2 regions of the Undibacterium sp. TJN25 genome follow, and region 1 is predicted to be linked to the other one. Evidence: riboswitches for the same ligand, from Rfam matches in the RefSeq annotation. Region 1 holds a riboswitch; the other holds the start of a gene.
The links. Region 1 has a riboswitch for thiamine pyrophosphate ahead of thiC (phosphomethylpyrimidine synthase ThiC). Riboswitches for the same ligand answer to the same signal wherever they lie in the genome.
Positions count from the first base shown of each region.

Region 2: another riboswitch for thiamine pyrophosphate. It lies ahead of ACO0LO_RS21460 (TonB-dependent siderophore receptor); the one in region 1 lies ahead of thiC (phosphomethylpyrimidine synthase ThiC).

Region 1 covers NZ_JBMPPM010000013.1:128,058-132,673, reverse strand. Annotated here, with positions in the region: gene ACO0LO_RS25605 (valine--tRNA ligase) at 1-1,232, opposite strand, end outside; TPP riboswitch at 1,439-1,545, shown strand; gene thiC (phosphomethylpyrimidine synthase ThiC) at 1,596-3,509, shown strand; gene thiS (sulfur carrier protein ThiS) at 3,520-3,720, shown strand; gene ACO0LO_RS25590 (thiazole synthase) at 3,910-4,616, shown strand, end outside.
Region 2 covers NZ_JBMPPM010000009.1:96,196-100,811, forward strand. Annotated here, with positions in the region: gene ACO0LO_RS21450 (zinc-dependent peptidase) at 1-508, opposite strand, end outside; gene rarD (EamA family transporter RarD) at 747-1,646, shown strand; TPP riboswitch at 1,748-1,848, shown strand; gene ACO0LO_RS21460 (TonB-dependent siderophore receptor) at 1,914-4,067, shown strand; gene ACO0LO_RS21465 (AAA family ATPase) at 4,064-4,609, opposite strand; gene pnuC (nicotinamide riboside transporter PnuC) at 4,610-4,616, opposite strand, start outside.

The sequences.
Region 1 (4,616 bases):
TGGATATTGTTGAGCCACTGATTGTAGGTGGTGCTCCAGTTTTCAGGGACAAATTTGATTTCGCCGCTGGCGACTTTTTCCAGCGCCACTTCGGCGATGGATTTGCCGGGGGAAAAAGTACCTTCCGGCGCCGGCTTGCTCATTGCCATGAACCACTGATCCGTCAGCATCGGTTCCAGCACGACACCGGTGCGGTCGCCTCGCGGCACTTGTAGCTTGTGCGGCTTGACCTGTTCCAGCAGGCCCAGTGCATCGAGGTCGGCCACGATCTGTTTGCGGGCAACGAAGCGGTCCAGGCCCTGATACTTGGCCGGGGCCTGGTCGCTGATCTTCGCTTCCAGCGTCAGGATGCTGATTTTTTCCAGGTTATGGCGCTGGCCTATCGCATAATCGTTAAAGTCATGCGCAGGCGTGATCTTCACGCAGCCGGTGCCGAATTCCTTGTCGACGTATTCATCCTTGATGATGGGAATTTCGCGGTCGGACAAAGGCAGCTTGAGCATCTTGCCAACCAGGTGCGCATAGCGCTCATCGGTCGGGTCCACCGCCACGGCAACGTCGCCCAGCATGGTTTCAGGACGCGTGGTGGCGACGGTGATGCTACCGCTGCCATCCGCCAGCGGATAGCGGATGAACCACATCGAACCATCTTCTTCTTCCGACTGCACTTCCAGGTCGGATACCGCAGTGCCCAGCACCGGGTCCCAGTTCACGAGCCGCTTGCCGCGGTAGATCAGGCCCTGCTCTGCGAGGCGGACGAATACTTCGGTCACCACCTTGGAGCGCGGCGCATCCATCGTGAAATATTCACGCTGCCAGTCGGCGGAGGCGCCCATGCGACGCATCTGGCCGGTGATCGTGGAGCCTGATTTTTCCTTCCATTCCCACACTTTTTCCAGGAATTTTTCACGGCCCAGGTCATGGCGCGAGATTTTTTGCGCATCCAGTTGGCGCTCGACGACGATCTGGGTCGCGATGCCCGCATGGTCGGTGCCGGGTATCCATGCCGTGTTATGACCGCGCATGCGGTAGTAGCGCGTCAGGCCATCCATGATGGTCTGGTTGAACGCATGGCCCATGTGCAGCGTACCGGTGACGTTCGGCGGCGGCAACTGTATGCTGAAAGACGGTTTGGCGGCGTCCATGGTGGCGGTGAAATATCCGCGCTTTTCCCACTCGCTGCGCCAGTATTGTTCTATTTCTGCAGGCTCGAAAGACTTGGCTAATTCCATAATGTGTCGTTGGTGATGAGGTATAGGCTAAACCATTGATTATATATGCTAAATAGTCATAAACGGCTATTTACAGGCAGCCGGCTTGCCCTGCAAGAAACTTTTTACTTACGTATCTGCTGATGGAGCTCATCCGACATTTTCTTATCGCGCCGCGCCAAAAGACTTTATAATTCGGACTTCGCGATGGTTCATCTCACATCGCGAAAAAATGCTAGGGGTCCTGGCGAACACATACGTGTTTGGCCGGGTGAGAAATACCCTTGAACCTGATCTGGATAATGCCAGCGAAGGGAAGCAAGACTGTGCGCGGCCATCCGTCCGCCATGGTCGCCTCCCAAGCTGCTCACACTTGGGAGCGCTATGAACGCCAATCCGAAATTTTTGTCTGCCACCGCCGAGGTGGATGCCGCCGCAGTACAACCGCTGCCGAATTCCCGAAAAATCTATGTACAAGGCAGTCGGCCTGACATCCGCGTGCCCATGCGCGAGATCAGCCAGTCCGATACGCCTGCCTCGTTCGGGGCGGAAAAGAACCCGCCCATCTACGTGTACGATACTTCCGGGCCTTACACCGACCCCGATGCGCAGGTTGATATCCGCTCCGGCCTGGCGTCGGTGCGCGGCGCGTGGATTGCCGAAAGAAACGATACCGAAGAACTGCCCGGGCCTTCTTCCGAATACGGCATGGAGCGCCTGAACGACGCCAGGCTTGCCGAACTGCGTTTCAACCTGAAACGCAAGCCGCGCCGAGCGCTGGATGGCAGAAATGTCACGCAAATGCACTATGCCAGACGAGGCATCGTCACGCCGGAAATGGAATATGTGGCGATACGCGAGAACCTGCGCCGCAGGGAATACCTGGAAAACCTGAAAGCCTCGGGCCCCATGGGCCACAAGCTGGCCGACATGATGGGCCGCCAGCACCCCGGCCAGTCTTTCGGCGCCTCCATCCCGGCGGAAATCACACCCGAATTCGTGCGCGACGAGATCGCACGTGGCCGTGCAATCATCCCTGCCAATATCAACCACCCGGAAGTGGAGCCGATGATCATCGGCCGCAATTTCCTGGTCAAGATCAATGCCAACATCGGCAACTCCGCAGTGACTTCGTCGATAGGCGAAGAAGTGGAAAAAATGACCTGGGCGATACGCTGGGGCGGCGACAATGTGATGGACCTGTCCACCGGCAAGCACATCCATGAAACCCGCGAGTGGATAGTGCGCAATTCGCCGGTGCCTATCGGCACGGTGCCGATTTACCAGGCACTGGAAAAGGTCAACGGCAAGGCTGAAGACCTGACCTGGGAGATTTATCGCGACACGCTGATCGAGCAGGCAGAGCAGGGGGTCGACTACTTCACTATCCATGCCGGCGTGCGGCTGCAGTATGTGCCGCTGACGGCCAAACGCATGACCGGCATTGTGTCGCGCGGCGGTTCCATCATGGCCAAATGGTGTCTCGCACACCATAGGGAAAGCTTCCTGTATGAGCATTTTGAAGATATTTGCCAGATCATGAAGGCCTATGACGTGTCCTTCAGTCTCGGCGACGGCCTGCGCCCCGGGTCCATCTACGATGCGAATGACGAAGCGCAACTGGGTGAGCTGAAGACTTTGGGCGAGCTGACGCAGATCGCATGGAAGCATGACGTGCAGGTCATGATAGAAGGCCCCGGCCACGTGCCCATGCATCTGATCAAGGAAAACATGGATCTGCAGCTGGAAGCCTGCCACGAAGCGCCTTTTTATACGCTGGGGCCGCTGACGACCGACATCGCTCCCGGCTACGACCATATCACTTCCGGCATAGGCGCTGCGCAGATAGGCTGGTATGGCACGGCAATGCTGTGCTATGTCACGCCGAAAGAGCATCTGGGTTTGCCAAACAAGGCCGACGTCAAGGACGGCATCATCACCTATAAGATTGCTGCCCACGCCGCTGACCTGGCCAAAGGCCACCCCGGCGCGCAGATACGGGACAACGCGCTGTCCAAAGCCAGGTTTGAATTCCGCTGGGATGACCAGTTCAACATCGGCCTGGATCCGGACAAGGCACGCGAATTTCATGACGAGACGCTACCGAAGGATTCCGCCAAGGTTGCCCACTTCTGCTCGATGTGCGGCCCGCATTTCTGTTCGATGAAGATCACGCAGGAAGTACGCGACTACGCAGCCAAGCAGGGCATCTCCGAAATCGCTGCATTGAAGCAGGGGATGGAAGTGAAGGCCGTTGAGTTCATCAAGTCCGGTGCTGAACTGTATCGCAAGCAATAGCGAGGCGGATATGGAGATTGAACTGAACGGTGCAGCCCATCAGATACCCGAGGGGCAGAGTTTATCCGAGCTGGTGACGGCGCTGAGTTTATCCGGCCAGGCAATAGCGGTGGCGGTAAATCGCTCCATCGTTGCGAGGTCATTGTGGCAGGTGCATATTTTGCAGAGCAAGGACAAGGTGGATGTAGTGCGTGCTATCGGGGGCGGTTAAAAAATCCGGCCCTTAAAGACCTGGCAGCCTGGTTGTTGTCGGTTTTGACCTTAATCCGCTGGGAACGCCTAGGTGACGAAGCAAGAAAAAGTGAGTGGCTGCCGGGCCATCCCCGGCCTGTATCGACGAAGTGGAACCTGGTTATTAAACCATCCCTTCGAAAGCCCTAAAGAATCAACAGGAAAAATTATGCCAAATGATATACAAGCATCCGGCCTGACAATCGCTGGAAAAACCTACAAATCCCGCCTGCTGGTAGGCAGCGGAAAATACAAGGACCTGGATCAAACCAGGCTCGCCACCGAAGCCAGCGGCGCGGAGATCATCACCGTGGCGATCCGCCGCGTCAACATCGGCCAGGACCCGAACGCGCCCAGCCTGCTGGATGCGGTGCCGCCCAGCAATTACACGATCCTGCCGAACTCGGCCGGCTGCTACAACGCCGAGGATGCGGTATATACGCTGCAACTGGGGCGTGAACTGCTGGGTGGGCAGAAGCTGTGCAAGCTTGAGGTACTGGGCGATGAAAAGACCTTATTTCCGAATATGCCGGAAACACTGAAGGCGGCAAAGACGCTGGTCAGCGAAGGTTTCGAGGTCATGGTGTATTGCAGCGATGATCCCATCCAGGCGCGCATGCTGGAAGACATAGGCTGTGTCGCCGTGATGCCGCTGGCGTCGCTGATCGGCTCCGGCATGGGCATATTGAATCCGTGGAACCTGTCGCTGATCATCCAGCAGGCTCGCGTGCCGGTGCTGGTGGATGCCGGCGTCGGTACCGCATCGGATGCGGCGATTGCAATGGAACTGGGTTGCGACGGCGTGCTGATGAACACGGCAATCGCCGGGGCACAGGACCCGGTGCGCATGGCGCGCGCAATGGGGCTGGCCGTGGA
Region 2 (4,616 bases), on a different contig from region 1:
GCAGCACAACATTGTGTCCGTCGATAGCATCTTCGCCTTTTTGCTGTACATGGTCCCACGCCAGGATCACCCTGCCGTCGCTCCAGGATTCACCGGACAAGGTCTGGTTCGCATGCGTGACGATACCGCCCACACCAAGCTCGGTGCGCGGCGCGATGAAGGCGGAAGGATACACAAGAACCAGTTTCAGATCGGGAAAAACGCGCGCGGGCCGGTTGAGCAGCAGCATGCATGCCTTGCCGGCAATCGTCATGCGCACTTCGTCATTCATGCGGAAGCCGTCGCAGCCTATGAATTTTTTCTCGTGCAGAAACTGCTTGATCAGCCGTTTCAGCTGCAATTGCAGATGGGCCGGCATCCTTGCATAAGCAGGGATATTCCTGCGCAAGATACGTGAATAATTGCCGGGAAAAGGTGCACGGATCGCGCGCTGCAAGCGGTAGCGCGGCAGCCAGAAAACCAGCCCCATCACGGTCAGTGAAAATATCAACAGATACAGCAACGGCATTACGCTCCCCCCTGCTACCAATGGATCGATTCCAGCCCTCTCATTGAAAGCTAGTCCATAGATGGGACAAGTACAAGGAAAAGCAATGGCCGTGAAGTACAGTTTTTTCTCGAAAGAAAAAAACTGTACCTGTGGAGTTGCCGATTTGCTGCGATAATGTAAAACAAATAACAGCAGATGCCGTTTGCACTATTCAGGCCCGCACGTCCTCTTCCTTCTTTTTTTCTGATTGTCCACAATGCGCAAAGGCATATTGTTCGCGTCCACGTCTTATATTCTATGGGGCTTGTTTCCGCTGTATTTCAGGGCTTTACACGAATTTGCGCCAATAGAAATATTACTGCACCGGATGCTGTGGTCGCTGCTGTTTTTGTCCATCGTACTGCTGCTGCGCAGGCAATGGTCGTGGCTGCGCGATGTGATACGCCAGCCAAAGCTGGTGGCCGGCTTTGCGGTCAGCGCGCTGCTGCTGTCGGGCAACTGGTTCATTTATATCTGGTCCATCAACAACGGTCATGTCATCGACGCCAGCCTCGGTTATTTCATGACACCGCTGGTCAACGTGCTGCTCGGCTTCCTGCTGCTGCATGAAAGACTGCGGCCCGGCCAGTGGCTGTCCGTTGCCATGGCTGCCTGCGGGGTACTGTGGCTGGCAGTGCAGGCAGGCCATGTGCCGTGGATAGGCCTGGCGCTGGCGTTGACTTTCGGCAGCTACGGCCTGCTGCGCAAGACCGCCAAACTGGGAGCCCTGGAAGGGTTGTCGCTGGAGACCCTGCTGCTGTTTCCGCTGGCGGCAGCCTATCTGTCCATTTTGTCGAACCAGGGGCAAAGCCATTTTGGCGATGCGGCAACGACATCGCAGATCATGCTGCTTGCCGCAGGGCCGATCACGGCGATCCCGCTGCTGATGTTTGCCGCCGGCGCCAGACTGATTCCGATGGCAACGCTGGGCCTGCTGCAATACATCTCCCCTTCGCTGCAGCTGATACTGGGCGTGTGGCTGTTCAAGGAAAGCTTCGACGGCGAAAGGCTCATCGGCTTCGTCGCCATCTGGGCGGCGCTGGCGGTATATTCGGTCGAAGGCCTGCGCAACAATTACCTGTCCAGGCAGCAAGTAGGCAATACGGAAAAAGCGTAAATATTTTTAACTATTTTGTACGCATACTTTGTATGCGCGCAACGGCATACCCGGTATTACAGCGCCAATAACAAGGCCGCTGCCGTTTCATGGTAAAGTACGGCTCTCGCTAGGGGTCCTGGGAACTGCTGTTTCCGGGTGAGAAATACCCTCCGAACCTGATCTGGATAATGCCAGCGCAGGGAAGCGCAAAGCTCCTCCCCTTTCTTTGTCTGCTCTCCCGCGCCGGTTCCAGCACAACCGCATACCGGAACGCATAGAGCCACCATGTCTGACAAATTAACATCGATCCACCTTCCCTCCGCCATTGCGCTGGCCGTTGCCCAACTGCTCGCAACGCCCGCCTTTGCCCAGAGCGCACTGCCTGAAGTCGTTATCAGCGCAGCCAAGCAGGACAGCAACAAGGCAGACCGCGCCAGCGTAGGCGGCTTTTCCGACGCGCCGCTACTGGAGACGCCGGCCTCCATCACCGTATTCACGCAAAGCCTGATGCAGGACCTGCAGGTGCGGCAGACGACCGATGCAGTGAAATTCGATGCCAGCGTCAACGATTCCTATAATGCCGTCGGCTATGCCGAGCAATTTTCGATACGCGGCTTTGCGCTGGACAATACCAGCAGCTACCGCAAGGACGGGCTGGCCATTCCCGGCGACGCTTCGATCCCGCTGGAAAACAAGGAACGCATAGAAATATTGAAAGGCCTGGCCGGCTTCCAGGCCGGTTTTGCCACGCCGGGCGGCATCATCAACTATGTGACCAAGCGGCCCACCGACACGCCACTGCGTACGGTCACGCTGGGCGCCAGCGAACGCGGCACGCTGTACGGCGCGGTGGACCTGGGCGGCCTCTTCAGCGACCCGCATTTCGGCTACCGCATCAATGCCGCCGACGAAAGGCTACGCTCCTATATCAAGGGTGCAGACGGCCAGCGGCAATTTTTCTCCTTCGCTTTCGACTGGCGGATTTCGCCGCAGGCGCTGCTGCAACTGGACATGGACTACCAGCACAAATCGCAGCTGACGGCGCCCGGCTTCCAACTGGTCAACGGCACCGACCTGCCGAGGAATATCAACCCCGATACCATGCTGAACAACCAGCCCTGGGCGCGGCCGGTGGATACGCGCGATACCGACTTCGGCCTGCGTTTTGAATACAAGTTCAACGAAGACTGGAAGGCCACGCTATCGGCCAACAAGCATGAATTCCGCCGCAACGATTTCACCGCCTTCCCCTACGGCTGCTCATCTGCCGGCCTGTTCCCCGGCTATTGCGCCAACGGCGATTACGATGTGTACGATTACCAAAGCACCGGCGAATCCAAATCCCCACTGGCAACGCAGGCGCTGCTGCAGGGTAATCTGAAGACCGGCAACATCCAGCATGCGCTGACGCTGGGCTTTTCCAGCTTCCGCCGGCGCGACTGGTTCGGTGATTGCGTCTATGGCAAAGTGGATTGCGCAGGCTCGAAACCGAACGGCACCAGCAATATCTATGTTCCCGTCGTCGTGCCGCCGTCCACCATCGTTACCGGCCCTGTCACCTTGCGCCGCAGCGAGGACGAATGGTCGGTATTTGCGCAGGATATCCTGAGCCTGACGGACCAGCTAAAACTGCATCTCGGCGCGCGCCATGTGCACATCAAACGCGACCAGTTCATCGACGATGAAACGCCGAACGCCAAATACGAGCGCAGCTACCTGCTGCCGAATATCGCGCTGGTATTCAGCCCGCAGAACAACTGGTCCGTCTATGGATCATTCACCGAAGGCCTGGAGCATGGCGGCATTGCGCCGCTGGGCACCAACAACGTCAATGCGCTGCTAAACCCCAGCAAGTCCAGGCAATATGAATTCGGCGTGAAAGCCGACCTGCTGCGCGACTTCAGCGTCAGCGCCGCCGTGTTCCAGATCAAGCAGTCGCTGGAATATACAAACGCCGACAATGACTATGTTGCCAACGGCAAGGAAAAGCACACCGGCATAGAACTGTCTGCACAAGGCCGCCTGAGCAATGAACTGACACTGGGGGCAAGCATCGCCGGCCTGCGCACGCGCCAGAGCGACACCGGCGACATCACGCTGGACGGCAAGCGCGTCACCAACGTGCCCTCCATAAAAGCCAGCGTCTATGCAGATTACGCCGTGCGGCAGGTGCAGGGCCTGAAGCTGAATGCGGAAGTGCTGTATTCAGGCGACAAGGCTTTCAGCCCCGATAACAGCGTCACCGTGCCCGGCTATTCGGTCATGAATCTTGGCGCGCGCTATGCAACGCATATCGCCGGCACCGCGACGACCCTGCGCTTCAATGTGGATAATGTGTTTGATAAATTCTACTGGCGCGATGTGACACAATCCCTGGGCGGCTACCTGTTCCCGGGCGCTCCGCGCCTCTACAAGGTATCGGCGCAGTTCGATTTCTAGGAAACGTCCAGCGCCGCCAGCGCGGCCTGGACCTGGGACATGCGATGCGGCATGTCCCCGTCCACCAGCAGGTAGGGAATGGCGCGTTGCTGCAATTCCCGCAGCAGTTCTTCATGCACCCTCTGCCGCATCTCTTCCGACTCCCTTTGCAAACCGTCCGGCGTCCAAGGCAGGTCCGGCGCCGTCACGATCGTAAAATCATAAGTGCGCGCCCGCGTCATCGCCTTCAGCGGCGCGTCTGCCTGCACAAAATAGAAATGGCTATAGATCGCCGTCATCAGCGGCGTGGTGTCGCAAAAAAGGAAACCGCGGGCCAGCGGCGCGGCAGCGTCTTCACGCGCTACCTGGGTGCTGGCAATGTGGAACTGGTCGCCTTCTACAGGTACGCGCTTGTGCGTTTCCACAAACTCGCGCAGGTATTCAGGCACCCATAGAGTCTGATAACGGGCAGCCAGCGCTTCGGCCAATGAAGACTTGCCGGAAGATTCTGCTCCCAGGATGGCAATCCGCCGGGGTCCCGGCGTCATCAGCTGAGCCGGCATCTAGCTG